One region of the Laceyella sacchari genome, then DNA from elsewhere that is predicted to be linked to it. Evidence: a T-box and tRNA genes for the amino acid it is inferred to sense, from the RefSeq annotation. Region 1 holds a T-box; the other holds one or more tRNA genes.
What was found. A T-box is a leader RNA that pairs with one kind of tRNA and senses whether it is charged. The one in region 1 lies ahead of trpS (tryptophan--tRNA ligase), so its partner is inferred to be a tRNA-Trp.
Positions count from the first base shown of each region.

Region 1 (15,428 bases):
AATTGAGACGAGTTTCGTGGACACGACGGATTTGGAACAGGTGATGCAAGCGATCAAGCCTAACACCAGAGCGCTGTATATTGAGACGCCGTCCAACCCGCTGTTGAAAGTGACCGATCTTCGGGGAGTCGTCAACATCGCCCAAGCGCATGGTCTCCTCACGATTGTGGACAATACCTTCCTCACCCCGTATTATCAGCGCCCATTGGAATTGGGCGCCGATATTGTCATCCACAGCGCGACCAAATTCATCGGGGGCCACAGTGATGTGATCGCTGGATTGGTTGCAGTCAAAGACCGAGAATTGGCGGAGTCATTAGCGCAACTGCAAAACGCATTTGGCGCAGTGCTAGGCGCTCATGATGCTTGGCTGGTGATGAGAGGGATCAAAACGTTGAAGGCGAGAATGGAACTGTCGACAAGAAGTGCGGAAAAAGTGGCCTTGTGGCTGCAACAGCATCCCGATGTGGAGCGGGTGTATTATACCGGCCTGCCGTCGCATGAAGGCCACTTTGTACAGGACGCGCAAGCCAGTGGGCACGGGGCTGTCCTCTCCTTTGATCTTGGCGATGGAGATAAGGTGCGCCAATTTTTACAACGCGTCAAATTGCCGATCGTGGCGGTCAGCCTAGGTGCGGTAGAATCGATTTTGTCTTATCCGGCGCTGATGTCCCATGCCTCCATGCCACCGGAAGTCCGGTTAAAACATGGGATTACGGATGGACTGTTGCGGTTGTCGGTCGGTCTGGAAAGCGCCGACGATCTGATTGAAGACCTGGCACAAGCAATGTCTTTTAGCGTGTCGGTAGCCGTGGGGAGATAGCACACGCAGGAACTAAATATTCATGCGTGACAAGTCGCTTCTGGGGAAAGGTTCACTGTTTTTACCCACACATGCCCTCGACCGCAGTCTAATGCCTCCTAACACAGGGGGCGCTTTTCTTTTCGCCTAATTTATGTACAATAATAAAGAACGATCCAGCAGAGAAGGAGTTATCCAAAATGACAATCAAATCGGATAAATGGATACGGATGATGGCGAGAGAACGGAAGATGATCGAACCATTTATCGATCGCAATGTGGGAAAGGGGGAGGCCGTCAGCTTCGGCTTGTCCAGTTACGGATATGACCTCAGGGTGGCGAATGAGTACAAGATTTTCCACAATGCGTTAAATTCGGTGATTGATCCCAAAGAAATCAGTTCCGATTCCTTCGTGGACTTTCAAGGAGAGGTATGTATTATTCCGCCGAACTCGTTTGCTTTGGCCCGGTCGGTGGAGTATTTCCGCATTCCCGAAAACGTGCTGGCAATTTGCGTTGGCAAATCCACCTACGCGCGTTGCGGCATTATCACCAACGTCACCCCGTTGGAACCGGGCTGGGAGGGATATGTGACATTGGAGATCTCCAACACGACTCCCCTGCCGGCGAAAATATATTCCAATGAAGGATTGTGCCAAATCCTGTTCTTGGAAAGCGATGAAGCGTGCGAAGTTTCTTATGGGCATAAACAAGGAAAATACCAAGGCCAAACGGGTATTACGTTGCCGAAAGTGTAAAGCTTCAGATCGTGCGAAGGAAAAAGCCGCATTGCCGGCAAGAGAACACTCATGTGCGACATGGGTGTTTTTTTGTTGAAATCTGTTGGAAAAAGAAGGGAATGAGCGTGGCGCGGGAAGAAAGAACTGGGCGAAAAGGAGGTGGGAGAATGAAACGGCCTTTGGTGGTGTTAAGTTTGGCGTGGGTGCTCGGCTACTTCGTACATGGATGGTGTCGACTCCCCGCCACAGTCTACCTGCTCGCCGCGCCGGTCGCACTGCTGGGTGGCGGATGGGCGTATTACCAATGGCGGAAAGGGGTTTTTATCACCTTGCTATTGGTAGGCGTGTGCGTGGCAGGAGGGCGGATCGCATGGGTGGAGGGGCATGCGGTGTCGGCACTTTCGCCACTGATCGGGGCATCCGCTGAGTCCTCCCGATCCTTGCCGGTGGTAGGCAAAGTCACCTCCCTGCCTGAACGTGATGGAGATCGCCTCATGTTTGTGCTCGATGTGGAGCGGTTGCGCGTGGGTGGGAAGTGGCGACATTTGCTGCAACGGGAACCGGTGCAAGTCACGCTAACTTTGTCCGATCCCAGCCAGTGGCGGAGAGCTTTGCAGATCAAACCCCAGCAGACGGTAGCGATGCCACTCACTTTTCAACGTCCGCCCTTGCCGCGCAATCCGGGGGCCTTTGATTACAGGGAGTACTTGGCACGGCGCGGCATTCACTGGTTGGCTGAAGGAAAGTCGCTGTCCAAATTCCGTCTGTTGGCCGTTAGCAAATACCACCCCTTGTATTGGATGGGCGGAGTGCGGAACTGGGCAAGTGAAACCGTGAAACGAATTTATCCGGAGCAGACAAGCGGTGTGATGCGGGGCATTTTGCTGGGCGAGAGAAAAGCGGTTCCCGAACGGATTGAACAGGATTACGCTACCCTTGGCATCATCCATGTCTTGTCCATTTCTGGTTTGCATGTCAGTGTGTTGCTCGCAGTCGGATATTGGGGATTGAAGCGGCTTGGCATGACCCGGGAAAAAGCGGCAGGCACAGTCATGGCTCTGCTTCCGTTATACGTTATCCTGACCGGTATGGGCGCCCCTGTGATCCGGGCGGCTTTGACAGCTGGAATGGTTTTGCTCGCTACCCTTTTGCGTCGCCAGCAAGATGTGCTATCTTTCTTGGCCCTTTCATTTTTGCTCCAATGTGGCTGGAATCCGCATGTATTGGAAGAAGCAGGTTTTCAATTGACCTATGCCATCACCGCTGCATTGGTCATTGGGACGGGGAGTCTGGGTGATGCCCTTCCTCTTCCATGGGCTTGGGCGCGACAAGCATTAGCGGGAATGCTGATTGCTCAAGGGGTTTCGTTGCCGTTTGCACTGGTTCATTTTCATGAATATTCGCTTCTGTCGGGTGTCGCCAATCTATTGTTTGTGCCCATTGTCAGCTTAGTGGTGACGCCCTTGGGGATGGTTTCGGTGTTGTTGGCGGCAGTTTGGGAAACGGGCGCCCGTGCGTTGGCCGAGATGGTTACGCTTTGCCTGTATATCGTGGATGGGGGCGTTGGCATGCTGGCGCAGTTGACCCCATTGCATCGCTTGTGGCAAACCCCGCCGGGTTGGTGGCTGATGGCATACGCATTGGCGAGTTGGTATCTTTTTGCTGCATGGTGTGGGGCATTTCGCAATTATAGCGGCGCGCATCGCGTCTATGGGTGGATTTGCTGGATCGGCTTGCTCTTTATCGCCGCAAGCATAAAAATAGGGAGCGATACGACGCGCATCACATTTCTGGATGTGGGTCAAGGAGATTGTGCGGTGGTTGAAGCGAAATCAGGTCAGGTGATTGTAATTGACGGCGGCGGGCGCGATGTGCGGGATAGGGAGGCTTCCTTTGATGCCGGCAGGAGAGTAGTGGTTCCTTTTCTTAAATTCCGAGGCATCAACCAGATTGATACATTGGTGATGACCCACGGCGACTTAGATCACATCGGCGGGGTGAAGGCCATTGTGGAGCGCATACCGGTCAAGCGGGTGGTGCGCAATCCCTCCCCCATCCAATCTCCCATGGAGCGCGAAGTGATGACAGCGATCCGTCGCAGGGGCATTCCTGTGCAGGTACCGCGTTTGCAGCGATGGGAAAGGCTTGGGGAAGGCGTGAATTGGCAATTTTACCATCCGGGAATCAGCACACGTCATGAAAGAAATGAAGATTCGCTTGTTTTTCTGTTGACGGTAGAAGGGGTGCGGTTTCTTTTCACCGGAGATGCGGGAAGTCCGACAGAAGACCAGTTGCTGCGCCAAGTGAGCCTGCCCGATATTCATCTGTTGAAAGTGGCTCACCATGGCAGTCGATCAGGTACGCAATCCAAGTGGTTGGAAGCGCTTAAGCCGGAGCATGCAGTCATTTCTGCCGGTAGGCGAAACCGCTACGGGCATCCCGCTCCAGAAGTGATCCGCCGCTTGCAGAAAGAACGGATACATATTTGGCGGACAGACCTTCAAGGAGCGATCCAAGTGGAGGTGCAAACGGGTCGGCTACGGATTGCTCCCTTTTTACAAAATGACGGATAGCGCGTTGGAATAACAAAAAGGCAAACTTTTTTCAAAAGGGATCTGGCAAATTTATGGTACACTGGTTGCAACATCGATCTGAACGAGAAAGTCTAAATGGTAGGAGGGGTTTTGTTGCTCGACTCTGATTTGATCCGGCGCGCGCAACAGGGAGACAGGCAAGCTGTCGTCCAAGTGTTGAAGCAATTGGAAGTCGCAATGTACCGCACAGCGTATTATTTGTTAAACAATGAGCAAGATGCTCTGGATGCAACACAGGAAGCCTTGTTAAAGGTGTATAAGCATTTGCCGACATACAAAGGGGATGCCATGATCCACACTTGGGCGCAACGGATTGTGACCAATGTCTGTATGGATATGTTTCGTAAAAGGAAGAAGGTGGTGTTAATGCGGGAAGATTTTTGGCGTGAAGATGTTAAGGCCGTCCGCGAAGTGGAAGGCGGCGCAATGATGACTGATCTGAAGCAGGCTATTTCCCGCCTGCCGGAAACGCAACAAACGGCGGTCGTGTTGCGGTATATTCAGGAGTACAATTACCAAGAGATCGCTGAAGCGATGGGGATGCCGATCAATACGGTCAAATCGCACTTGTTTCGGGCACGCAAGCAGTTGAAACAATGGCTGGCGGCTTATAAGGAAGGAGGGGCCACCACCCATGGATCGTGAAAAATGGATTGAATGGATGCAACGCGACCTTGATGGTGATTTGACGCAAGTGGAAAAGGAGATGTTGGAGAAGCATCTGGCCCGCTCGCCTGAAGATGCACGCATTTATGAAGGGTTTCGCTCCTTGTCCGATGAGCTGTCCCGATTGCCGCAAGTGATGCCGCCGACTAGTATGGTTGATTCGCTCTTGGCGGAAATGGAGGACAAACCGTCCGAGTCCCGTCCGAATCCATCCGGCTGGATGGCGCGCTGGCGTCCGTCTCGACGAGTGGCTGTCGGCATGGCGGCTCTGTTTGTCGTGGGATTTGTGAGCGGTGTGTGGGTGAATGGGTGGTTGATGAGCGATCCGCCGAAACAAACGATGACTTCGCGCGACGGCAGTCCCTTCGATCGAAAAAATGCTAGCAAAGTTTCGCCTGATGTACTTATCACCATGAGCAGTGAAAAAGACGGACAGTCCCATATTGCGTTTTCTCCGGATCGTGAATATCAAGCGATCTGGACCGACAACCACCTTTTGGTCAAAACCAAGGATTCGAAAACCACCTATTCGCAAAAGCTGTTCGTCGGCGGGAAAAAGCCGCGCATGCAATGGATTTCCGCCCGACGCGTCAAAGTCTCTTATCAGGATGAAAAAGGGGCTTCCAAACAGCTCACTATTGATGTCGAGCGGGGCGAAAAGGTAAACTAGGGTGAAGAGGTGAAGTCAGTGAACCAGGAGCTTTTACGGGAGCTGAAGCAGAACAAGATTCACCCAGTTTACTTTCTTTATGGCACCGAGCGCTTTTTAATTGAAGAAGCGCTGTCGGGGTTGCGTGCGCATGTGATGCCCGAGAAAGATGAGTTTGGTAATGCGGTTACATTGGATTTGGAAGAAACGCCGATTCAGATGTTGGTTCAGGAGGCGGAGACGCTTCCTTTTTTTGGTGAACGCCGCTTTATCGTGGGCAAAAACGCGCAGTTTTTAACCGCCAGCAAAGGAAAAAGCGGTGTCTCCCATGATTCGGACGCACTGATCCATTATTTAAAAAATCCGTTGGAAACCAGCGTGGTGGTGCTCACCCTGCACGGTGACCATTTGGACAAGCGTAAGAAGGTAGTGAAGGAATTGTTGGCCGGCGCGCGTACGGCGCAATTTGACTCGCTCAAAGGCAAAGAGGCTGCGGAATGGGTTGTGCGCCAGTTGCGCGAGCGACAGGTGCGGATCGACGCCGATGCGCTGAAAGAACTGCTTGTCTTGGTGGGAAATGATTTGCACCTCTTGCATCAAGAATGCGAGAAATTGGCCACGTTTGTGGGTGAGAACGGAGTCGTCACCCCAAAGATCGTATCGGAATTGGTTCCGCGCACGTTGGAGCAGGATGTGTTCAAACTGACAGAGAAAATCGCGGAACGAAAGTTGGAAGACGCCTTTCATATCTGGCATGATTTGCTGTTCCAGAAAGAAGAACCCGTGCGAATCTTGGCGCTGGTCATTCGTCAATTCCGCCTGATGTTTCAAGTGAAGACGTTGGCGGGAAAAGGGATGAGTGAACGTGAGATGGCGCAACAGCTGAAAGTGCACCCCTATCCGGTGAAATTGGCTTCGCGCCAAGCGAGGGCTTTCAGTGAAAAGCAGTTGCGTTCTTTGCTAGCGATGGCCATTGCGGCTGACCAGGAGATCAAATCGGGAAAAGTGGACAAGGAATTGGCTGTCGAACGATTGCTGTTCCGATTGCATATGTCCGCTTGAAAGGAGCAATCAATGATGCAAGACCAACAACGACAAGCTTTGCGCAAACGGCAATGGCTGTATCTCAACGGACTGCTTGTTGCCGTGTTACTTTTGTTGGGACTGTTGCTGGCGTTCAATGTCACCGCCCCGCAGTTTTTCTTAGTGGTGGGGTTGCTCTTTTTGGTGACGCCTGTCAGCATCTGGGTGTTTAAAGAAAGCAACCCCTTGTTGCGAGCGCTCCCCGGCATGGGAGAATTGTCACAATATGAACATGAGAAGCTGGGGGAAAGCTGGGGGAATTATCAGTTCTCCACTGCTTTGTTGCAAACGGCCTGTAGTTTGTTTTTCTTTGTACAGGCCTTCATCCGCGAAGGAGGGGCCCCATTTCGCGAAGGGATACCGATTTGGTATTTCATTGTCGTTCCGGTGATCATACTTTTGATTATCAACTTAAACCATCGCTCGCACATTAAGCGGATGGATGGGAAGACGCCGGAACAACTGCATACTTACGCTGAAGAAAAAAAGTTATTTTCCACTGTGTTTGCATCCGTGACCTTGGTGATGACATTGATCGGCACCTGTGTGGTCATGTTATTAAGTTGATGTTAAATACAAAAAGCCCGGCTCGCTATTTGCAAGCCGGGCTTTTTACGAATCAATCCTGTTCTTCTTCAACAGGGTGTTTCATGATACGGCGGGTGGCTTCATAAGCGGAGGTGAAGGAAAGCTCGGACAGTTGCCCTTTTCCTTGACACCAGTCACCTGCAAAATAAGCGTTGGCCAGGCTGTGGAATTTGACCGGCATCAGCCGTTGGTCATCAATGCATTTGATTTCCTGTACCGTCGCTTTTTTGGACACGCGTTTAGCTACAAGACGGTCGCGCCAGCCGGGGAAGTGCTTGTCATAAATGGATTCGATGATGGCTACTTTCTCATCGGCTTTGTTTTGGGCGATCTCCTCATCATTCAGATAGGCGACAGCTTGCATCAATTGTCCGCCCTCAGGTACACAGGTCGTGTCATAGTATGAAATGTCTGTGATGAATACCTTTTGCGCTTTTTGATAAATGTAAGTAAACGGGCTGGAAATCCGTTCGGAAAGGCCGACGTCGTACACGACCACACTGGTGGGGGAGTAACGAACATATTCTTCGAAATACTTTTGCAAAGGCGTTTCCGCAAACAATTGGCTACATTCTTTGGGCGGTATGCAGAATAGATAATGATCTGCGGTGTACACCGTGTCTTCTTTGCCGTAGATGGCTGTGATTTCCTTGCCGTCCAAGTCGATCCGGCTCACTTTTTCTTTGGTGATGATGCGTCCGCCGTTTTTTTCGATGATGTCGGCGAAAGCCTGCACGATCGCTTGCCAACCGCCGCCGATGTAAGAAACGGCCCGTTGGGTCGCGAACAGGCGCCGGTAGTAATCGAAAAACAACGTCGAAGGAATGCGTTCCGGTTCATTGGTGAAAAAGTTGGATGAAGCGATGGTCAAAAGCAAATCGCGGACTTGTGGCGTTTCTTTTTGTAAATACTCACCAATAGGGATGCCTTCTTCCCCGCGATTGATGGAGGACATTGTTTTGAACACTTCATAAGCAAACCGCAATTTGTTTTGTGAATCCAGCACTTTGGTACGGTAAAGCCCTTCCAATGTTGCCGGCATCGGCGTTGTATACGATCCCATGTCATAAAAGGCTTTGGATGGGGAAAAATCTTTCCAATCGACATTCAATCCAATTTCATGTTCAAATTTGCGCAAAATGGACTTGTCGCGGGCGTAAATGGCATGCGCTCCAAAGTTGAAATTAAATCCTTTCAACGGAATGGTAATCGCCCGGCCACCCAATTTGGGCGCTTTTTCCAACAAGGTCACATCGTATCCATTGTGTGCGAGCCGAGCGGCGGCGCTTAAGCCGGCCAAACCTCCACCCACCACAATCGCTTTTTCAGACACGTAGAAACACTCTCCTCCAGTAAACGGTTACAAAGCGGAAAAAATTGAGATATCGATCACTTTCCTATTTTATCAAGTTTAAAACACTTAGAGTAGGCTTTTATTTGAGTTCGGAAATTTCTTGCTAGTGCGTTTGATTTCCGGTCCGGAAGGGATGTTGATAAGGATGTGAAGAAGGGGTACATTAGGGCGTGATGGATAAACAAATGGAGTTATATGGAAGACAAGGGAAGGGATACGATGAAGAGAAAATTGGTGAGTGCTTGTTTTGCCGGTATCCATTGCCGGTATGATGGCAAGCACAATCGGGTGGAGCAGATTCAGGAACTCATTAAGCGGGGGGAGGCGGTGCCCGTCTGTCCTGAGCAGCTCGGCGGGTTGTCCACTCCACGCAAACCAGCGGAAATCGTTGGTGGTGATGGGCATGATGTGTTGGATGGAAAGGCAAAAGTGGTCACCGTGGACGGAGAAGATGTGACCGAAGCGTTTGTGCGGGGAGCTTATGAGGCGTTACGCGTAGCCCAAATGCTGGGGGTGGAGGAGGCAATCTTGAAAGAGAAAAGCCCCTCATGCGGCAATTGCATCGTATATGACGGCACCTTTCAAGGCGTGAAGAAAGCAGGACAAGGAGTGACAGCGGCATTGCTTAAGCGCCACGGGATTAACGTCGTGTCTGAGGAGGAGTGGAAACAAGAGTCATAAGCAAGCTTTAATGGAAAACGCGTCCCGCGACATTATGGCGTCTTGCAAAAAAAATGGGCCCCCCGAAGAAGGAGGGCTTACCTTGTCAGGCTGTGGGCGAGGGGACGTTTTTCTGCCCAAGCTGTTCTTTGATCTTTTTATATTGGAACAGCATGGCGACGCGCCACGGCAACAACATGCCAAAGGCGAGAATGAAGAAAACGCCGCCTGTCTGGAAGATGCTGATATGATGTTCGATGTAGTTGTGCAAGGCGAGGCGCACCACAAACAATCCGCTCAAAATGACGACGAAGGCGCGAGACTGCTTCAGGTAGATGTCGTCCCCTTTAATTTCAAATGCGGATGTTTTGATGAGTGGCAACGAGAAGAACAAGGCTCCTGCCAAAAAGGACAGGATCGCCCACGAGAGAGGGATGCGGCATTCTGGAAACACGAACATCAGGAAACCGGTGCTCATCCCCAGGGGCGGTATGATGATTTTTTTTGCTGAGGTCGGCTTTTTGGAAGCTCTCAACCGCATGATAAAAAAAGTTGAAGCCATGGCGAACCCAATGATCGGCGCGATGGTTGTGAGTTGAATCGGTAAAATTTGTCCCATATCCGTCCCTCCTGATTCTAGAAAAAAACTAGCACATTCCCGGCCCTTTGTAAATAAGGGCTCGCTTGACTTTTTGGCAATATTGAAGCAAAATGAATATCATTAAGTATCCTATGCGAATGGGAAAATTTTCATACTGGCACAACGGCGATGATAAAGGAGAGTAGTATAGGAGCGGCCGCATAAGAGAGTTGGCGGGAGGTGCGAGCCAACCGGTCCCCCATATGAATGGGCTTTGGAGCCGTTTTCCTGAACGCGGGGGCATATGATAGATTCCGTCAGTAAGGAAATCCGGGTTATTCCGTTATGAATGAATGAGGTGTGCCCGAAGTATATGTTTTTCGGGCAAATAAGGGTGGTACCGCGAGTTCAAGCTCGTCCCTTACGGGGGCGGGCTTTTTTATTTTCTCAAAAGGAGTGTGTCAAGATGGAACGCGTATTATCAGGCATCCAACCGACTGGCGCCGTGACCCTGGGGAACTATATCGGGGCGATGCAACGGTTTGTCCAAATGCAGGAGGAGGCCGACTGTTATTTCTGTGTGGTGAATATGCACGCCCTCACCATTCCGCAAGACCCCGAATTGCTGAAGCAAAGAACCATTGATTTGGTGGCTATTTATCTGGCGACCGGGCTTGATCCGGCCAAGTCCACCATATTTGTCCAATCTCAGGTTCCAGCCCATGCAGAAGCGGCTTGGTTGTTGCAATGCGTTGCCCGCGTCGGCGAACTGAATCGGATGGTGCAATTTAAAGAGAAGGGCAAAGGGTCCGAATCCGTTTTGGCTGGACTTTACACCTATCCCGTTCTGATGGCGGCTGACATTTTGCTTTACAACCCCAAGCGGGTGCCGGTCGGTGAAGACCAAAAACAACACTTGGAATTAACGCGCGAAATTGCTGAGCGTTTCAACCGTGATTACGCGGAGATTTTCACGTTGCCCGAACCGTACATCGGCGAAGTGGGTGCCCGGATTATGGGGCTGGACAATCCGACCAAAAAGATGAGCAAAAGCGCCGATAGTGAGTTCAACTATATCACACTGCTGGATGAACCGAAGAAGATTGAGAAAAAGCTGAAGCGCGCCGTAACCGATTCAGAGAATGTCATCCGCTTCGATCCGGTTGCGAAGCCAGGTATCAGCAACTTGCTCAACATTTACAGTAGCCTGTCAGGCAAGTCGATCAAAGAATTAGAGAAACAGTATGAAGGATTGGGGTATGGTCAGTTTAAGAAGGATCTGATTGAAGTGACGATCGATCATCTCGCGCCGATCCAGTCGCGTTTCCATGAAATCCGCAATTCTGGCGAAGTGGAGCAAGTGCTAAAACAAGGCCGGGAGAAGGCGGCGGCGGTGGCTGATGAAACATTGAAACGCATCAAAGACGCCATGGGCATAATCTAAATGAAAAGATCTCGTCCCAAAACCTGGGGCGAGATCTTTTTAAATAAAAGCGACCCAACAAAGCGGGTCGTTCATAAGCTGCATTACGCTTGCAATGCTTGCAGTTTTTTTACGAGGCGGGATTTTTTGCGAGCCGCAGCGTTCTTATGGATCAGGCCTTTGGTTACGGCTTTGTCCAAAGTGCGAGCAGCCTCTTTGTACAGAACGGTTGCTTTTTCGTTGTCTTGTTGTTCAACGGCAACCAAGAACTTTTTCACAGCCGTACGCATAGCAGACTTTTGGGAAGCGTTGCGCTGACGGCGAATTTCGTTGGTTTTAGCGCGTTTGATTGCGGACTTAATGTTAGCCAATACATTCACCTCCTGTGGGATTCTGATCTCCGCATCCCATTTATGCAACATGCAATATTCTAGCATGAGCTATGGCAAAAAGCAATAACACAAGCCAGAGGAATAAATAAATCAACAAAAAGCAAACTATTAGCGGATTGTCGGGGAGGTGTCCCGAACAAAGGTGGCATCCACCCATGGATGCAACGGGGAGGAAGATTCATTCATGAACGCAGAGCGCACTGAACACCAAATCGATTTGTCTGGCTACTCCATCCGCACAGACCTTGCACGGGAAGCGCATCAGATGGCGGTAGATGAGCGGGGGGGCACAAGCGACATCCCCGGCGTACGGATTGAAGAGAACACCGAAGAAGGCATCACCACCAGCTGGATCTGGATCGATGACCAAGCGGGCAGTGAAGCGATCGGCAAAGTGCCTGGCACTTATCTGACGTTGGAAGTGCCGGCACTAAGAAGCAGAGATTCCATGCTGGAAAAACGCGTAAGTGAACACTTTGCCCAGCAATTCAGCCGTTTTTTGGATGAAGTTGGCATTGGCCTTGACGACTCCGGCCTGATCGTCGGCCTCGGCAACTGGAATGTCACGGCTGATGCCCTCGGGCCGCTTGTGGTCAAACACACCCTCGTCACCCGCCACCTGTTTGAGCTGGCGCCAGAATCTGTCGCTGAAGGGTATCGGCCGATCAGCGCACTCTCGCCGGGCGTGCTGGGCATCACGGGGATCGAGACGAGCGAGATCGTGCGCGGCGTGGTGGAAAAGACGAAACCGGACTTCGTCATCGCCTTTGATTCATTGGCGTCAAGAGCGCTCAGCCGCGTGAACACCACCATCCAAGTAGCTGACACCGGTATTCATCCTGGCTCAGGGGTGGGCAACAAGCGCAAAGCACTCACCAAAGAAACACTGGGTGTACCGGTGATTGCGATTGGAGTTCCGACAGTTATAATATTGCTGGTATGGAAACGATCCATTTATTCAAAAGGATTGCTAGGACGTTTCCTGTTCCCATCAAAAAACAGGTGTTAATAAAAGTTGGTTGAGTTGTTCAGTCAGAGGGATTTTAAAAACTAGTGACAGTTTACTTTGACATCATATAAATGCATTATATCAAGATGAAAAACTTAAAACTGATAAGTCTTTTATTGATTATGGGCCTGGCAAGGAGGTGCCGGGCTTTATTTTTTCAAATCGTTTTGATGGTACTTTTACATAATAGAGTATAAATTGCTTAAAATAGGATAAAATATATAATCTGTTTATAAAAAAAATAAATTAAAAGATAGATAAAAATAATTGATTTATTATTTATAACTTATTAAATTATATATTGTAGTTGTGACTATTTTGTGTCACGAAACAACTAGCATGTGAAGAAAGAAGGGATATGTTTGCAATTTTTTTATGCTGAACGATACGCGCGAATTCGTAGCATTGTATCGATTACCATTGCATTGACATTGATCTTCACTCTCTGGCCACAAGCAACATTTGATGTATTGGCTGCTCCCGCACCCAAGCCAGTTGAATTGGAACACATGCGGACTGCCACTTCCAAAACTTATATATCTCCAGACAAAAAGACATATACTTTGGAAGAATATTTGGAACCTATTCATTATAAAAAGGGTGATAAATGGGTAGAAATCGATAACGAGATAAAAGAGATAAAAGAAGTCAAATTAAAAAAAGCGGACGCTGTAGATGATGCTGAACTTTCCCTCACAAATGGAGGAAACCAATTTCAAGTGGGGTTTGCTCCACGTAGCCGGGGCAAGAAAGTCGTTCGTTTGCAATTGGGACAAGCCCACATCGATTTCGGGTTGGTTGATGGTGCCAATGTAGCTGCGAAAAAAGATAAGAACAAAGTGACATATCCCTCGGTTTATCCATATACGGATCTGAGCTATTATGTCACCAATACAGGTTTTAAAGAAGCCTGGGTGTTGCAAAAATATACTGGACAGTCTACTTATACATTATCTTTAAAAACGAAAAATGTGGATGTCAAACAAGAGAAAGACGGTTCTCTTTCATTTTTGGACAACAAGGGTAACACGGTGTTTGCCATCCCTCGACCTTTTATGGTGGATGCCAATGATGAGCAATCCTTTGGTGCCAGATATGAATTGCGTGAGGAGAAAAACCAAACATTTATAGATTTGAAAGTGGATACCGCTTGGTTAAAGGATGAAAAGCGGGCATATCCAGTAGTGATCGATCCATCTGTTTCGGTGCAAGGTGCACTTAAGACATACGATGCCACAGTCACAAATTCCACTAATGGTAAAAATGTTAACTTTGGCACTTCTTCTTATTTGCTCACAGGAACCTATACTGATCCGACTTATGGTACGGGAGAATATCGTTCGTATCTCAAGTTCGCATTATCTCCATTATTGAGTGGGGCTAATATTTCTTCAGCGACGCTTACATTGCATCAATACGCAACCACTCATGCAGAGCAAGTCAATGTTTATCAAGTCAACTCGGATTGGAACTCAACTGATATCAAGGGAAGCAACCAACCGTCATCTGGTACAACACCTATCTCCACGAAATCGGTTGGAGCTGTGGGAGCTTATGATTTTGATATCACTTCACTAACAAAACAATGGTATGCAGGCACCAGCTCCAACTATGGTGTGATGTTACGCCTGAATTCGGAAAGCAATAACCGAAAAGGATTTCGTTCCAGTGACTATCTCGACCCTGATCCAAACAACTCGCAAAAGCCCAAGCTGACCATTACTTATACCATTGATCCGATAGGTGTAGAAAGTTTCTGGACGACGGCTGCCTCTAATGTGAATACTTATAACGGTAACTATTATTTGCAAGATACGGATGTCAGTATCAGTGGCCGCGGTCCAAGTTTGTCAGTGGAACGAGCTTATAACAGCCGTTCAAACAAAAGTGGTATTTTTGGCTATGGTTGGATTTCCAATCTAGAACAAAGTCTATCCATGGATTCCGATGGTCCTGTTGCTTATACTGATGCCGATGGCACCACACATACGTTTATACCGGAATATGGATCGGGCGGAGTATCAACGGGTACGTATAAAGCGCCTGATGGAGTCAACTTGGAATTAGTGAAAAACAGTAACGGTACCTTTACCCTGATAACATCGGATCAGACAAAATACAATTTCAACTCAGCCAAAAAGTTGGTCTCGATTTTTGATAGCAACAATAACACGACAACGATCGCTTATACCGATAACCTGCCCACGTCCATTACTGATGCGTCAGGTAGACAAATCACACTGGCTTATGATACCAACAACCGAGTCAGCAAAGTGACTGATCCAGCGAACCGCTCAGTGGAGTACACCTATGACGCGAACGGCAATTTGACTGGCATCACACACAAGGATGCAACAGGTTCGGTGGTGTCAACAGAGGCATATGGCTATGACGATAACCACAACCTTACATCGATTACTGATCCAAACAACCATACGAAAACAATCAGTTATGACACGGACAGTGACCGGGTGAATACTGTATCTTATCCCATCACAGTAAATGGTGCGAAACAAACGGCGAAAACAACATTTAGTTATGATGCAGTCAATAACACCACCACCGTCATTGATCCAAAAGGAACGAAAACGATTTATACCCATAACACGTATGGAAATGTGATCCAAACAACGCAAGATCCGACTGGTTTCAATATTAAGAACACGTTTGATTATGACGACAAAAACCAATTGATCAGCCACAAAGACGGCAACGCCAACGCAACTGACAGCACGGGTACTTACAATTATACGTATGATGAGAAAGGAAATCTGACTAGCACCAGTACGCCACTCAACAACACGAGTAGCACCACTTATGACAGCAAGAACAATCCGGTGACGGAAACAGATGCCAACGGCAACACCACAACCAACGAATATGATGAT
Region 1 covers NZ_CP103866.1:2,486,356-2,501,783, reverse strand. Annotated here, with positions in the region: gene NYR52_RS12145 (aminotransferase class I/II-fold pyridoxal phosphate-dependent enzyme) at 1-823, shown strand, start outside; gene dcd (dCTP deaminase) at 1,003-1,560, shown strand; gene NYR52_RS12135 (DNA internalization-related competence protein ComEC/Rec2) at 1,710-4,115, shown strand; gene NYR52_RS12130 (RNA polymerase sigma factor) at 4,230-4,781, shown strand; gene NYR52_RS12125 (anti-sigma factor family protein) at 4,771-5,472, shown strand; gene holA (DNA polymerase III subunit delta) at 5,491-6,513, shown strand; gene NYR52_RS12115 (hypothetical protein) at 6,526-7,101, shown strand; gene NYR52_RS12110 (phytoene desaturase family protein) at 7,154-8,455, opposite strand; gene NYR52_RS12105 (2-thiouracil desulfurase family protein) at 8,696-9,157, shown strand; gene NYR52_RS12100 (CcdC family protein) at 9,243-9,755, opposite strand; T-box leader at 9,897-10,141, shown strand; gene trpS (tryptophan--tRNA ligase) at 10,183-11,160, shown strand; gene rpsT (30S ribosomal protein S20) at 11,244-11,510, opposite strand; partial or broken gene gpr (GPR endopeptidase) at 11,716-12,459, shown strand; gene NYR52_RS12080 (DNRLRE domain-containing protein) at 12,903-15,428, shown strand, end outside.

Region 2 (15,428 bases), 250 kb from region 1:
CCGACAGCCATGGACCATTTATGGCATTCAAACTACAGCCGAAGCAGCTACCAAAGCGGAAAATTTGGGCGTGTTGTTTGTTCTTTTCACCTTGGTCTATCTTTTCTTGGCCACAATCGTAGCTGTAGTAATGACCCGCTATTTCCGTCGCCATCCCTTGGTACAAGATTTACATCGGCTTAACCGAGAGTTAGGAGTGAATGCCCATGGTTCAACCCATTGAACCCTCTGTCGCCATTCTTGCTGTTTGGGTTGTACTTTATATCTACAGCATGGCGGGCTCCATTGATTTTGGCGCCAGTTTTTGGGCGATGGTCTACGGAAACCAACAAACGCAAGCAGGCAAAATCGCCAATCGATTCTTATCGCCGACATGGGAAGTGACCAACACTATCTTGGTTTTATTGGTGGTCATGGGTGTTGGCTTTTTTCCCCGCGCGGCCTATATGCTAGGCAACGTTTTGATTGTTCCGGTCAGCGTCATTTTGCTATTGATCACCATTCGCAGTTCCTTTATGGTCTTCGCTTATTATGTAGAAGGATATCAGCGGTTGCTCCAAGCGGTGTCCGGGATTACCGCGCTGTTCATCCCCGCCTTGTTGATCAGTGCGCTGCCTGTCACGCAAGGCGGTTTTGTCCATAGAGCAGATGGGCGGGAGCTGCTTTTGTTTGACAAACTGCTAACCAGCCCGTCGGTTTATCTGTATATCCTGTTTGGTTTGACTTCAGAATTGTTCTTGGCGGCGCTCTTTTTGGCAGACTACTCGAGGGAATCGGGGGATGAGGAAGCATACGCCGCATACCGCAAACATGCGATTGTGTTCGGGCCGATCACGTTGTTGGTGGCTGTCTTCACGCTGTACACATTGGAACCGGAAGCGTTTTGGTTGTTGAAGCGCCTGCAAGAATTTAAGGTTTGGTATGTGTGGTCGATTCTTGCATTTTTAATCGGGTACTTGGCGCTATGGTGGAAGACGCCAGAGGGAAAAGTGGGCCGGCCGAGAGTGGCGGTCATCGCCATTGCCATCCAATATGCTATCGCCACTTTTGCTTATGGAGCGGCACATTTGCCATATATCATTTATCCGTATTTGACTGTTAACGAGGCGTTCACACAAATCAACACTTTTTATTCGTTGCTAAAAGTGTTTACAATGGGGTTGGCTATTTTGTTGCCCGGATTTATCATTTTTTGGAGGCTGTTTATGAAAGACAAGCGCTATTTGCAGGGAGAGAGACGCCCCTGACTTGGAGTGGATGGCCGGTTTGTCTGATAGTGTTTTTGCTGTGACCCATTTTAAGTTTTCTCCATTAAACTAGCCGTATGGCGGAGTCAAATTCCTGCTTCCTTTTATAGAGTAAGGTAGAGCATATAAAAGGAGGCCAAAGGGGAATGATCAGAACATCTGAATTGACACACTCCCAAGTGAGTCAAATTCTTTTGCGTCCAAACCGGAGAGAGGAGTTTAACATTCGTTTGCGCCGTGGCGAAATCGCTATTGTAAGATGTGGCCGGTTGAGGTTCCGTCCAAGAATCGTTGGATTGCAGCGTGGGGAGATGGTGAGAATCCGATGTGGAAACAGCTCCGCAAATATCACCTGTGGACGTGGAAGCGGGTCCACCCGAACAATTTGGTTGAACCGGGGAGAATCCGTTATTTTGGTATGTAGAAGAAGGAGAAGAGGCGGAGGAGGAAGAGGTAGACTTCTCGAAAGTGGTGGAGCCAATAGTGTGGTGAATAACTTATAAGCGCGGTTCAGACTGGTGGATGGGCCACAGCCTTTTCTGTTTCAAAGGTTGTGGCTTTTATCATGCGCAGAGTATACTTGGTGACGGAGTGAGATTGCGAAAGTCCCATTGCTTTGTACCGAGAAAAAATTTATAAAAAAGGGTTGCATTTATTTTTGAACCGTGGTACATTATTACTTGTCGCCGCGACGCGGTGATAACAAAGAGAGACGCACCTTGAAAATTAGATATGGAATAAAGCAACGAGGTTAAGAAGGAGATCCTTCTTAGATCGTCGATGTTGCAAATCACCGAGGAGATACCGAGCGGCATAGCGATATGCCGGATAAACCTGGTAGGTTAAGCTACTAAGGGCACACGGTGGATGCCTTGGCGCTAGGAGCCGATGAAGGACGGGACGAACTCCGATAAGCTTCGGGGAGCTGTAAGTAAGCTTTGATCCGGAGATTTCCGAATGGGGCAACCCACCAGCTTGAAGAGCTGGTACCGCCACCTGAATCCATAGGGTGGTCGGGGGCAGACCAGGGGAACTGAAACATCTAAGTACCCTGAGGAAGAGAAAGCAAACGCGATTCCCTGAGTAGCGGCGAGCGAAACGGGAACAGCCCAAACCGATGGCCTTGTGCCATCGGGGTTGTAGGACGTCTCACACGGAGTCACAAAGGGAGCGAATAGGTGAACTGGTCCTGGAAAGGCCGGCAATATAAGGTAACAGCCCTGTAACCGAAATTCGTTTCCCTCCGAGACGGATCCTGAGTACCGCGGGACACGTGAAACCCCGTGGGAAGCTGGGAGGACCACCTCCCAAGGCTAAATACTCCCTAGCGACCGATAGTGAACCAGTACCGTGAGGGAAAGGTGAAAAGCACCCCGGGAGGGGAGTGAAAGAGAACCTGAAACCGTGTGCTTACAACCAGTCGGAGTCCCCTTGAGGGATGACGGCGTGCCTTTTGTAGAATGAACCGGCGAGTAACGGTTGCGTGCAAGGTTAAGGTGAAAAGCTGGAGCCGTAGCGAAAGCGAGTCTGAATAGGGCGCTTCAGTACGTAGTCGTTGACCCGAAACCGGGTGATCTACCCATGTCCAGGATGAAGTTCCGGTAACACGGAATGGAGGTCCGAACCTGTTGGTGTTGAAAAACCATAGGATGAGGTGTGGGTAGGGGTGAAATGCCAATCGAACCCGGAGATAGCTGGTTCTCCCCGAAATAGCTTTAGGGCTAGCCTCGGATCAAGAGTCATGGAGGTAGAGCACTGATTGGGCTAGGGGCCCCCACAGGGTTACCGAACTCAGTTAAACTCCGAATGCCATCGACTCATGTCCGGGAGTCAGACTGCGAGTGCTAAGATCCGTAGTCAAGAGGGAAACAGCCCAGACCACCAGCTAAGGTCCCCAAGTAATCGTTAAGTGGCAAAGGATGTGGAGTTGCCCAGACAACCAGGATGTTGGCTTAGAAGCAGCCACCATTCAAAGAGTGCGTAATAGCTCACTGGTCAAGTGACTCTGCGCCGAAAATGTAACGGGGCTAAACGATTCACCGAAGCTGTGGATGCCGCCACATTCACTCTGTCTTTCATGATCGTCGGCGAAGGACATTTGCCGAAAACATCTTTTCGGCTAAATGCCATAGCGAAACGATGTGTGGAAGCTGGAGTGAATGCGGTGGCATGGTAGGGGAGCGTTCCAAGCAGCAGCGAAGCTGCTTCGTGAGAAGTGGTGGAGCGCTTGGAAGTGAGAATGCCGGTATGAGTAGCGAAAAGAGGGGTGAGAATCCCCTCCACCGTAAGCCTAAGGTTTCCTGAGGAAGGTTCGTCCGCTCAGGGTTAGTCGGGACCTAAGCTGAGGCCGAAAGGCGTAGGCGATGGACAACAGGTTGATATTCCTGTACCACCTATTTTCGTTTGTACGATGGGGGGACGCAGGAGGGTAGGGAATCGCGCGACTGGAAGTGCGCGTCCAAGCAGTGAGGCCGAAAGGATAGGCAAATCCGTCCTTTCTACAGGCTGGGCTGTGATGGCGAGGGAAATTATCAGTACCGAAGTTCCTGATCTCACACTGCCAAGAAAAGCCTCTAGGAGAAAATAGGTGCCCGTACCGCAAACCGACACAGGTAGGCGAGGAGAGAATCCTAAGGTGCTCGGGAAAACTCTCGTTAAGGAACTCGGCAAAATGACCCCGTAACTTCGGGAGAAGGGGTGCCCCGGTAGGGTGAAAGCCCGAGGGGGCCGCAGTGAAGAGGTCCAGGCGACTGTTTAGCAAAAACACAGGTCTCTGCTAAGCCGCAAGGCGATGTATAGGGGCTGACGCCTGCCCGGTGCTGGAAGGTTAAGGGGAAGGGTTAGCGCAAGCGAAGCTCTGAACCGAAGCCCCAGTAAACGGCGGCCGTAACTATAACGGTCCTAAGGTAGCGAAATTCCTTGTCGGGTAAGTTCCGACCCGCACGAAAGGCGTAACGATCTGGACGCTGTCTCAACGAGAGACCCGGTGAAATTGTACTGCCAGTGAAGATGCTGGCTACCCGCGACAAGACGGAAAGACCCCGTGGAGCTTTACTGTAGCCTGATATTGAATCTAGGTACGACTTGTACAGGATAGGTGGGAGTCTGAGAAGCCGGAGCGCCAGCTTCGGTGGAGACGCCGGTGGGATACCACTCTGGTCGTATCGGGGTTCTAACTCGCCGCCGTCACCCGGCGGGAGGACCGTGTCAGGTGGGCAGTTTGACTGGGGCGGTCGCCTCCTAAAAAGTAACGGAGGCGCTCTAAGGTTCCCTCAGCGCGGTCGGAAATCGCGCTCCAGAGTGCAAAGGCAGAAGGGAGCTTGACTGCGAGACCTACAAGTCGAGCAGGGACGAAAGTCGGACTTAGTGATCCGGTGGTTCCGAGTGGAAGGGCCATCGCTCAACGGATAAAAGCTACCCCGGGGATAACAGGCTTATCTCCCCCAAGAGTCCACATCGACGGGGAGGTTTGGCACCTCGATGTCGGCTCATCGCATCCTGGGGCTGTAGTAGGTCCCAAGGGTTGGGCTGTTCGCCCATTAAAGCGGTACGCGAGCTGGGTTCAGAACGTCGTGAGACAGTTCGGTCCCTATCTGTCGTGGGCGTAGGAAATTTGAGAGGAGCTGTCCTTAGTACGAGAGGACCGGGATGGACGCACCTCTGGTGTACCAGTTGTTCCGCCAGGAGCACCGCTGGGTAGCCAAGTGCGGACGGGATAAGCGCTGAAAGCATCTAAGCGCGAAGCCCCCCTCAAGATGAGATTTCCCATTCCCCTGTGGAAGTAAGACCCCTTGTAGATGACGAGGTTGATCGGTCCGAGGTGTAAGCGCAGCAATGCGTTTAGCTGACGGATACGAATCGGTCGAGGGCTTATCCTACTTCATCTCTTCATCTTGCAACTCGCTTTATTCCAATCTAATTTTCAGGGTGTGGTTCACATCTTGAACAACAACATAACGTCTGGTGATGATGGCGGAGGGGATCCACCCGTTCCCATACCGAACACGGAAGTTAAGCCCTCCAGCGCCGATGGTACTTGGGCTTAAGCCCTGGGAGAGTAGGTCGTTGCCAGGCCATACAAAAAAGCCTTAAGCAATCAAGCTTAAGGCTTTTTTGTATGCACAAATGGAGTTACAAGGGAATCGTGTGCAGTTTATTTTTGCGGTGAAACGGGACACCAAATTGAAGCCGATGATGGAGGCGTGAAAAATGGTGAATGAAGAAAAAGCTGCGCATATTCTGATCTCCGTATCTGACATTGCCGAAAATCTTTCTATTTCTACACTTAATGACGTGAAAGAAGGAGGCGTGCAGGTTCCTGAAAAGAGAAACAAAAGCGTCACCTTGTCTCCGTAACGGCTTCGTTTGTTTGAAGAGCACTTTGAAGTGGTGCATAAGGATATCAAAGAATATATCATGGAAATTTTGTTCGATTTGTTTATCCTCCGAAACAATAAAGAGATGGGAGAAGAAGTTTGCTTGATTGATTACCGAGACCAAAGATGTCAAGTGGCAGGGGGACATTCTGCGAAAATTGGTTCACTTATATGGTGAAGAGAACACTGCGGCAGACAAGGCGATTGAAACATCGGAGCAGCAAGGTAGAGTGGACTCCCTGCTTTATCACATCAAAGGGTTGTACATAAGATAAGCTAAATGCACTGAAAACGAAGTACACAAAGCAGCCCAAGCTTCTTTCGGGGAAGAGTTGGAGGAAGTAAAAGCGTTGGCGAACCATGTGGGGAGTTGGTTTAAACGATCCCGCGACCACAACAACTTGTTGCATGTAACTCTATCTCCCATGTTGAGATGATCATCCATATGATTGACGATGTGGTTAAAATCAGGACTCACACAAGAATTTTTTAAGCGTCCAAATAACCAATGGTTTTTGGCTTGTCTGGATTTGGCTAAATGCCTTTTTGAAAGCGTGAAACAAACCCATATTGAAGAGGAAACCAACCCCTATACACGCATTGTGAAAGTGATTTGAAGAAACTGTACATGGATTTGAACATCTTGATACAAAACTATTGCCGTCGATCTCTAGCAAACCAATGATCCGTCGGCAAATCGTTCGCTTGAAAGAGAGAAATACAAGGATTTTATCAAAACCGGCACAAGAATTGCTGAGAGACAATCCCATGGAAGAGCCGGACAATGAGAAAAGCATTTATTTATGGTTACAAGCGGCATGCCATTATCCCAATATGACGCTTGATGATGCAATTGAATATTTGTCCGCTTGGAGTAGCAGAACCAATCAGGTGCAGGCTCTTTATTATCATTATGTCCACATGGTCTTGAAAGAGATGGAAGGAATAAGCTTGAAAAAAGCAGGGCGAAGAGATTAATTGAAGCTTGTGCCAAAGCAGCGGATAAGTCCCCCTACAAGACCTTCTGTTTTGAATGGTTTGGAGTAGGAGAAGGCTTGCAGTCATTGGTTCATCATCGGATGCTTGATGAAGCTGGGGGAAATCAGTTGCGGACGGTAAGAGGCATTGTGACGGAGTATAAGCATCCCGACAATGGAAAAGTCGAGGACAATGGATTTGTGGCATTTTTCAAGCCAGGGAAAGCAAAAGGAATTACAAAGGATTCTCTCAACAAAGAGGTTCCGTTGCAATTTGGATTTAGTTGCGACGGGCTTCGGGCCAAGAGTAAAAGTGTCAGGGCACTCAACTACCTTGAAGAGAACGTAACAGCAGATGATAAGAAAACGGCTCACAAGAAGACACAACAAGCGCAAAAAGAGACCACTATTGGACTTGCTTACCAAAAATCGCGTTCCAGCCATACATAAAGGTAAAAACTGCCATCAATTGCTTTTTTTATCAATCCGCCACATGAAATGAAGGGGGGACAGGGAAAAATTTATAAAAAGGGGTTTGCGATAGAAGGAAAATGAAAAGAATAAAGAGAGAGGGAATATCTGCTACCTGATGAATAAACTAACATTAACATGCGGGTTGGAGGGATTTGATGGAACCAACGCAAATTCAAACCAATTTGGGAAGAATGCCACAGCGAAACAAAGAAGCGCAGATTGCATTGGTGTTGGGTATCGTCGGCTTTTTTTCAGCCTTTGTGTTTGCCCTGGTCGGGATTGTGTGTGGAGTGGTCGGATTGGTGCTGGGGCTGAGGGGTAGAAGATCAGAAAAAGGGAACTTGGCGAGCGTGGGGATGATGTTAAGCGGATTGGCAATTGGGTTCAGTTTTATTCATGCACTGTTAAAAGCAGTGTTGATGACCGCACTCCCATAAAGCTGATAGCAATCGGTTGCGGAAAGGAAGTTAAATCATATCTTCGTTCGATGGCGGAGTATTGGGGTTGACCAGTGAGGGAATATTCAAGCATGCGGGAGTGGCAACCAAATAAATTCAGAATAGAATTAAATTAAAATTCCCGTTGACAACATGAATGAACCAGTGTAATATATATTTTGTCAGCGAGATGAGCTGACGAAAACGAAAACTTCACTTCACAACACGGAGAGATGTCCGAGCTGGCCGAAGGAGCACGATTGGAAATCGTGTAGGCGGGCAAAACTCGCCTCGAGGGTTCGAATCCCTCTCTCTCCGCCATTTTTGACAAATGCGGTTGTCTATGTTATAATAATTAAATGTGGCTCGGTAGCTCAGTCGGTAGAGCAGAGGACTGAAAATCCTCGTGTCGGCGGTTCGATTCCGTCCCGAGCCACCACGCTGGTGTAGCTCAATTGGTAGAGCAACTGACTTGTAATCAGTAGGTTGGGGGTTCAAGTCCTCTCACCAGCACCATACAGGGGCGTAGTTTAGTGGTAGAACAGAGGTCTCCAAAACCTCCAGTGTGGGTTCGATTCCTACCGCCCCTGCCAATTTTCATGGCGGCATAGCCAAGTGGTAAGGCAGAGGTCTGCAAAACCTTTACCCCCGGTTCGAGTCCGGGTGCCGCCTCCATATGAAGTTTGCGGACGTGGCGGAATTGGCAGACGCGCAAGATTCAGGTTCTTGTGGCCGCAAGGCTGTGGGGGTTCAAGTCCCTTCGTCCGCACCAATCGCATATGTGCCCTTAGCTCAGCTGGATAGAGCGTCTGACTACGGATCAGAAGGTCGGGAGTTCGAATCTTCCAGGGCACGCCATATAAAAAGTAGCCGGCTTTGAAAAAAAGTCAGCTACTTTTTTTATTGGCTTCAATTGGTTAAATCTCGTAATATTTCTGTCAACTTATTTTTGGTAGATCTTGTCGCTTCGCAGGCCAGATCGCATGTGGGCGTATTTTGCTGTGGGTTTTCCTTCTGTACAACGGTTGTCTTTGAAGGTTTATTATGTATGTCTGAACTTGGTGAAGGGTTTTTTTCATATGAAGGCGTCGCGCTGGCCACTACATTTGAGGAGGCGTGAAAAATGTTAAGCGGGTCCCGGTTGTCGTCATTCCCGATGGGAGAGGGTTTGTTCGGAGATTGGTCAGAGTGAACCGCATTTGGGGTTGGGCTGGCATCTCCGTCAACCGTGACAGGAAGATGTTTTGCCGGGTTACTGGGTTGATGGCCATTGTCCGATGCATTCGCTTTTGTAGCGGTGGATATGGACTGGTTTGACCTGTTCAGTTTTTGTTCCGTTTCTGGCGTGGGCCGTTTCGTTTGCTTAGCGGTGACTCCGTTGTTGTCAGTTGAAATAGAGCCAGTAGAGTTGGTGAAAATGGCGTAGGAAAAGACGGAACAAGCAATGCCAGCACCAATCAGAGCAATGGTTTTTCGTTTGATTTGCGTGCTGTATTCTTCGGGAGACAGGTCATCTGTGTCAAACTCAGGGGTGGGTAAATACGCTTTGTCCTTCAATGCTACAATCCCCCTTTATACTATGAAACTCGACTTAATGCTACTCTATTTTCCAATATTTGAATAGTAGACTAAAGTCCCGTTTTCGGTTGTGCCATAAAACGGAAACATGTTGACAGCCCAAAGAAACAGAGTAAAAGAAGTTTGCTGAACGATGTCGAGAGAGGCATCGTAAAAATAAGGTGCGGCTTTCTTGAATCAGCCTGTGGCCGCTCAAGAAAACCGCCCAATGCTATTTTATGTTAAAAGGTGCTGTCAATAATGCCCCCACCTAAACAAATTTCCTCATCATAGAAAACTACAGATTGCCCTGGGGTGACTGCCCGTTGCCGTTCGACGAATTCCACGCGGAAGGTGCCGTCCGGTTGCGGAAGTACGCGCACCGGTTGGTCTTTTTGACGGTAGCGGAATTTAGCGGTGCATGTAAAAGGCTCGTTTGGAGTGTCGCCTTGGCCTAACCAATTGATATCGGTGGCGATGAGTCCACCGGAGTACAGCGCTTCATGGTCATGGCCTTGCGCCACATAGAGAATGTTCTTTTCAATGTCCTTTTTCACGACAAACCAGGGTTCGCCTGTTCCGCTTCCACCGATCCCCAATCCTTGACGTTGACCCAACGTATAATACATCAAGCCATCGTGCCGCCCTTTCACTTCCCCATCCAGGGTAAGGATCTCTCCAGGTTGTGCAGGCAGATAGTGGCTGAGGAATTCACGGAAATTCCGTTCGCCGATGAAACAGATGCCGGTGCTGTCTTTCTTTTTGGCTGTGGCCAAACCGACTTTTTGCGCGATCTCACGCACCTCCTGTTTCTGCATGTGCCCAATGGGGAACATGGCCTGCAACAATTGTGGTTTGTTGACGGCGTACAAGAAATAGGTTTGGTCTTTATTGGGGTCTGCGCCACGGGCAAGGTATTTTTCTCCGTTTTTCTCGATGATTTGTGCGTAATGGCCCGTTGCAATGAAATCGGCCCCCAGTTGTTTCGCTTTGTTTAAGAACTCGCCAAACTTGATCTCCCGGTTGCACATGATGTCCGGATTGGGGGTTCTGCCTTTTTTGTATTCATCAAGGAAATACTGAAACACTTTTTGTTCGTATTCCTTTTCGAAGTTGACAGAGTAATAGGGAATGCCAATCTGTGCGCAAACGCGGCGCACATCTTCGAAGTCTTCCGTGGCTGTGCAATGGCCGAATTCGTCGGTGTCATCCCAGTTTTTCATGAACAGCCCGATCACTTCATAGCCTTGCTCTTTTAGCAACCAGGCGGTTACGGACGAATCCACGCCGCCGGACATGCCGACCACCACGCGTATATGTTTCTTGCTCATTTGCATCACTTCCAGTGTTCGGTTTCATACCCTTGTTTCGATGGCATGTCTTCATTATAATCGAAACCAAATGTTTTCAACAAATCCGCAGGCAAACGATCTGATTGATTAGAGATTGGTGGATGTGCAAATATGGACCAAAAACAATTATTGCAAAGCAGGCTCACTTCGACACAAATTTTGGTGCTCGGATTTGCTGTGACGATTTTGATCGGGGCGTGTTTGTTATCTTTGCCGATGGCTACAGAATCCGGACAGGGATTGCCGTTTATTGATGCGTTGTTCACAACCACCTCGGCTGTATGCGTGACGGGGCTAGTGGTGGTTGACACAGCAACAACGTTTAACACCTTTGGCGAAGTAGTCATCTTATTGCTCATTCAAGTGGGCGGATTGGGCTTTATGACGTTCGGCACGTTTTTCGCATATCTTGTGGGCAAAAAAATCGGATTTCGGGAGCGGTTGGTGTTGCGGGAGACATTCAACCAGTTCAACATGCAAGGGGTAGTCAACCTCGTGTTGAAAGTCCTCAAAATTACCTTCATTATTGAAGGAATCGGATTTGTATTGTTGAGTGTGCGGTTTGTTCCCGAATTCGGATTGGAAAAAGGACTTTATTTCTCTCTTTTTCATTCCATTTCTTCATTTAATAGTGCCGGGTTTGATTTGTTTGGAGAAAAGGAACCGTTCAGTAGCATCACCCATTATGTTGCAGATCCGTGGATGAACCTGGTTGTTTCCTCCCTTGTTATTTTGGGTGGGATCGGGTTTGTTGTCATTTTAGAATTGCTTCATTATCGAGCGACCAAACGGATCAGTTTACATACCAAGATTGTTCTAACCATGACGGGCATCTTGATCGTGATGGGTATGTTGGTGATTTTGGTGGTGGAATGGACCAATCCCAAAACTTTGGGCGGGCTGTCGTTTCAAGGAAAAATCATGGCATCTTATTTTCACTCTGTTACACCGAGATCAGGTGGCTATAACACGCTCAGCATGGGGGATATGTACTCAGCGACACTGTTTTTCACTGTGTTGCTGATGTTTGTGGGAGCTTCTCCCAGTTCCACGGGCGGGGGAATCAAGACGACCACCTTGGCGACCATTCTGCTGTCGGTCTGGTCAATGATCCGCGGACGGGATGATGTCATCGCATTTAAGCGCCGCATTCCCCACGGGTTGGTGTACAAAGCGCTCACCGTGACTGTGGCGGCGACTACGCTGGTCATCTTGGATACGATGTTGTTGACGATCACTGAGCAAACGGATCTGTTGACCGCTGGGTTTGAGACGGTTTCCGCGTTTGGCACAGTTGGTTTGACCATGGGATTGACCCCGACGTTGTCAGTGCCAGGCAAAGTGATTGTTCTGCTCACAATGTTTGCCGGTAGGTTAGGGCCGCTCACCATCGCTTTTGCCATTGCTCACAGTCAGCAACAACCGCCTTACCGTTATCCTGAAGATAGACCGTTGATCGGTTGACGAACAGGTCGGATGGGGGGAGTACCCTCCCGGCATGGCAAGTGGTTGATCGGTCGTTAAAGTGGGCATGCTGGTAAGGAATGTGGTGTGACGGAGTTGGCTAAAAAATCGTACTAAGATTGTCGAAACGCCAGGCTTAAAAGCGGTTGTCAAAGCAAAGTGGTTCCAGTAAGCTATTTACAAGCGCAATGGCATAGAAATGAGTATCATGTAACCACTTTCAGTAAGGAGGGGCTTATGCGAATCAAAAAAAAAGATTTCTTGCCATCGGCTCTCCTCTGCTGCAGTTTTCTTTTCTTAAGCGGTTGCGCCACCGTGATAGAAAAAATTCAGCATACGACTGGAAACCAAGTTGAAAAAGTAGAACAGTTGGCAGTAGACGATATTCAAAAGCAAGAGACGGAAGAGACACCGAGACAAGAGGATACATCGGATTTGCCCAAGAGCCCGGCTCCACATACGGAGTTAAATGATATTTTAAACGATGAAGGAAAAGGGGAGTACGCCGGCGAGAAGTTCAACCGGAGTAAGGTGGTTCAAGCTTTGAACCAGATGCCCAAAGGTTTGAGCGATGACAAGGCGTATGCCTATTTATTGGGTTTAGTGGGTGAGAACTACCGGAGCGATGTGGAACGCTTCAAAAATCTAGAGGAAGCCGATTATAAAGAGATGGTCGATGTTTGGGTGGCAGCGCGCCACAAATACCCCAAGCCGACACCTGCTTCCGCTTCCAAGGATAAGCCGTCTTCAACGCTTACACCTGAACAGCCCAAGAAAATGAACATGTCCGTCATGCTCGACGCCAGCGGCAGCATGAACAGCCAGTTGTCGAATCACAGCAAGAGCAAGATGGACAGTGCCAAACAGAGCATTGAACAATTGGCTGCCGCCTTGCCTCCGAAGCGCTCCCTGTTGCAAGTGAAAGTGTATGGCCATGAGGGAAGCAGCGCGCAAAAGGATAAAGAACGGTCATGCCGAAGTCAAGCGAAAATCTACGCCGGGGATAAATGGGACCGAGAAAAACTGCGTAAAGCGCTGAGCCAAATTCATCCGACTGGATACAACCCATTGGCACTGGCTATGGGTAGCAGTTCCAAAGACATGCAAAAAGGGGCTCCGGCTACCGTGGAAAACCATATACTCATCATCAGCGATGGGTTTGAGAATTGCGGCGGGGACCCGGTACAAACGGCTAAACAGTTGCATCGCGAGTACATGGCCAACATTCATGTGATCGGTTTGGATGTGGAACCGGAAACGGAGCGGCAATTGCGGGAAGTGTCTACCGTTACGGGAGGCGCTTATCAAACCGTGACGGATGAAAAAGAATTGAAGCAGGCCGTAAAAGAACGAGTGGAGATGGTGAACCGACTGAATGATCCATGGCAGATCCGGGCACTCCAAACTGCGATCCATGCGCATCACCAAGACGAAAAAGAACTGACTAAACAGCATCAGAAGATGAAGAAGAAAGTGGAAACCGAGCATCAGCGTTTGAATGAGGCCAATATGTATATCAAGAATGAAGGAAAAATTGACAAAAAGACATGGACGGAAATCGATACATGGATCGACCAACGTTGGCAACAGCTTGAATCATTCACGGAAGATCGATATGGGGAAGTAGACTCCCTGTTGGATTCTGAGTTTCAAGAAGAGACACACCGCTTGATGAATGAATGGGAAAAAGATGGCGGCAAAAAGGAAGAGTTTCAGAATAAAGCCGTGCAGCTGTTAAAAGAGGATTTGCTGAAGAAAAAAGCGGAAGAGGCTGGCGGGCTGACGGACCTGTCGAATCAGCAGAGCGAATGAGGGGAATGTGATGTCTGAGTGTCCATTTGCGTTTGTGTATGATGAGCGTCTGGGATTGGCTCGACCTGTTCTTTATGTCGAATATGAAGAGCTTTCCCAAGAGAAGCAAGATGAATTTGAATTGAAATGCCAAGAGTGCTGTTCGTATATTCCAGAACGGATTAAGGAGATCGAGCAGGACTATATGCAGCGGTATGAAGCACTAGCAAATACGGAGGATGAAACGGAATTTTTGCGGTTGAACGACGAATTGAACGAGTTGTCCAAGCGCATCTGTGAATTGAATTTGCTGTATTTGCAAATAGAAGGAACCTATTTGTCTGCCAATGTACATGCGTAGATTAAAGGTTGGGGTGTGGAAACATATCCCAACCTTTTTTATTACTATAAGACTTTACCATGCTAATGTATTAGTGTATCATCAAACAATAGTGAAACAATGTACAGAAAGAAGACGTGTTTTAGGAGTGGAGAAAATGAAACAGAAACAATTGGGTTTATTCTCTTTGATGGCGGCGGTCGTGGGAACCATCGTCGGCGGCGCCGCCTTCAATTTGCCAAGTGATATGGCGGCAGCAGCAGGAAGCGGTCCGGTCATCCTGGCTTGGGTGATCACCGGCTTGGGCATGTTGGCGCTGGCGATGGTTTTCCGAAATCTTTCGTCGCGGAAGCCGGAGTTGAGCGGTGGGATCTACAGCTACGCCAGAGCCGGATTTGGACCGTTCATCGGTTTTAGCAGTGCTTGGGGTTATTGGATTGCATCAATTTTGGGGATTGTTGCGTTTGTGACATTGTTTTTCCAGACACTTCGCTTTTTCTCTCCGTTGTTTGGTCAGGGGGATAATCTGCCTTCCTTGGTGGGAGGGATTGCGTTTGTGTTGTTTTTTCACTGGTTGGTAGCACGTGGGATCAAGGAGGCAGCTATTATCAATATCATGACGACAGTGGCCAAGTTGATCCCGATCCTGATCTTTTTAATCATTGTAGCGGCGGCATTTAAGCGCGATGTGTTCATGGCCGACTTATGGGGCCCGGGGAGCTTTTCTTGGCAGTCGGTCAGCCAACAAGTGAAAGACACGATGTTGGTTACTTTATGGGCTTTCGTAGGAATTGAGGGTGCCATTGTCTTGTCGGGTCGGGCTAAACGAGCAAAGGACGTGGGCGTGGCGACCATTGTGGGGTTGCTGGGCACTTTGGCGATTTATCTGTTGATTTCCGTACTGTCGACAGGGATTTTATCACAAGCTGAGCTGGCTGCATTGCCAGAACCGTCCATGGCCTATGTCTTGAAAGCGATCGTGGGGCCTTGGGGGGCAGTTTTGATTGTGATTGGCCTTCTGATTTCTATCTCGGGAGGCATGCTCAGTTGGTATTTGGTGACGGTTGAGATTCCGTATGTGGCGGCGCAAGATGGCGTGTTTCCGGATCGATTTGCCCAGGTGAATCGTCAAGGTACACCGATGGTATCGCTGTGGTGGTCGACGGGAATCACTTTGCTCTTTACCGGTTTGGTGTACGTGTCGGCGTCCACTTATCAAAAAGTATATTCAATGGCCAGCGTTGCCATATTAATCCCATATCTATTGTCTGCCTTGTACCAAGTAAAATTGGCCTTGGTGGGGGAAACTTATCTTAAGGATGGACGGAGAACAAGAGATCTTTTGATCGGCGCGTTGGCTACAGGCTATTCGCTATGGACGCTTTATGCCGCTGGCCTCACTTATTTGTTGAT
Region 2 covers NZ_CP103866.1:2,733,946-2,749,373, reverse strand. Annotated here, with positions in the region: gene NYR52_RS13470 (cytochrome ubiquinol oxidase subunit I) at 1-223, shown strand, start outside; gene NYR52_RS13465 (cytochrome d ubiquinol oxidase subunit II) at 207-1,247, shown strand; rRNA gene NYR52_RS13460 (23S ribosomal RNA) at 2,088-5,125, shown strand; rRNA gene rrf (5S ribosomal RNA) at 5,207-5,321, shown strand; gene NYR52_RS13450 (hypothetical protein) at 5,457-5,603, shown strand; gene NYR52_RS13445 (hypothetical protein) at 5,731-5,898, shown strand; gene NYR52_RS13440 (hypothetical protein) at 6,392-6,601, shown strand; gene NYR52_RS13435 (hypothetical protein) at 6,679-7,050, shown strand; gene NYR52_RS13430 (DUF4190 domain-containing protein) at 7,230-7,511, shown strand; tRNA gene NYR52_RS13425 (tRNA-Ser) at 7,739-7,832, shown strand; tRNA gene NYR52_RS13420 (tRNA-Phe) at 7,875-7,950, shown strand; tRNA gene NYR52_RS13415 (tRNA-Thr) at 7,952-8,027, shown strand; tRNA gene NYR52_RS13410 (tRNA-Trp) at 8,031-8,104, shown strand; tRNA gene NYR52_RS13405 (tRNA-Cys) at 8,113-8,186, shown strand; tRNA gene NYR52_RS13400 (tRNA-Leu) at 8,197-8,283, shown strand; tRNA gene NYR52_RS13395 (tRNA-Arg) at 8,293-8,369, shown strand; gene NYR52_RS13390 (hypothetical protein) at 8,421-9,068, opposite strand; gene mnmA (tRNA 2-thiouridine(34) synthase MnmA) at 9,311-10,405, opposite strand; gene NYR52_RS13380 (TrkH family potassium uptake protein) at 10,532-11,884, shown strand; gene NYR52_RS13375 (vWA domain-containing protein) at 12,122-13,696, shown strand; gene NYR52_RS13370 (hypothetical protein) at 13,707-14,036, shown strand; gene NYR52_RS13365 (basic amino acid/polyamine antiporter) at 14,173-15,428, shown strand, end outside.
Region 2: it has a tRNA-Trp gene. The T-box ahead of trpS (tryptophan--tRNA ligase) is inferred to sense a tRNA for this amino acid. The anticodon was not compared.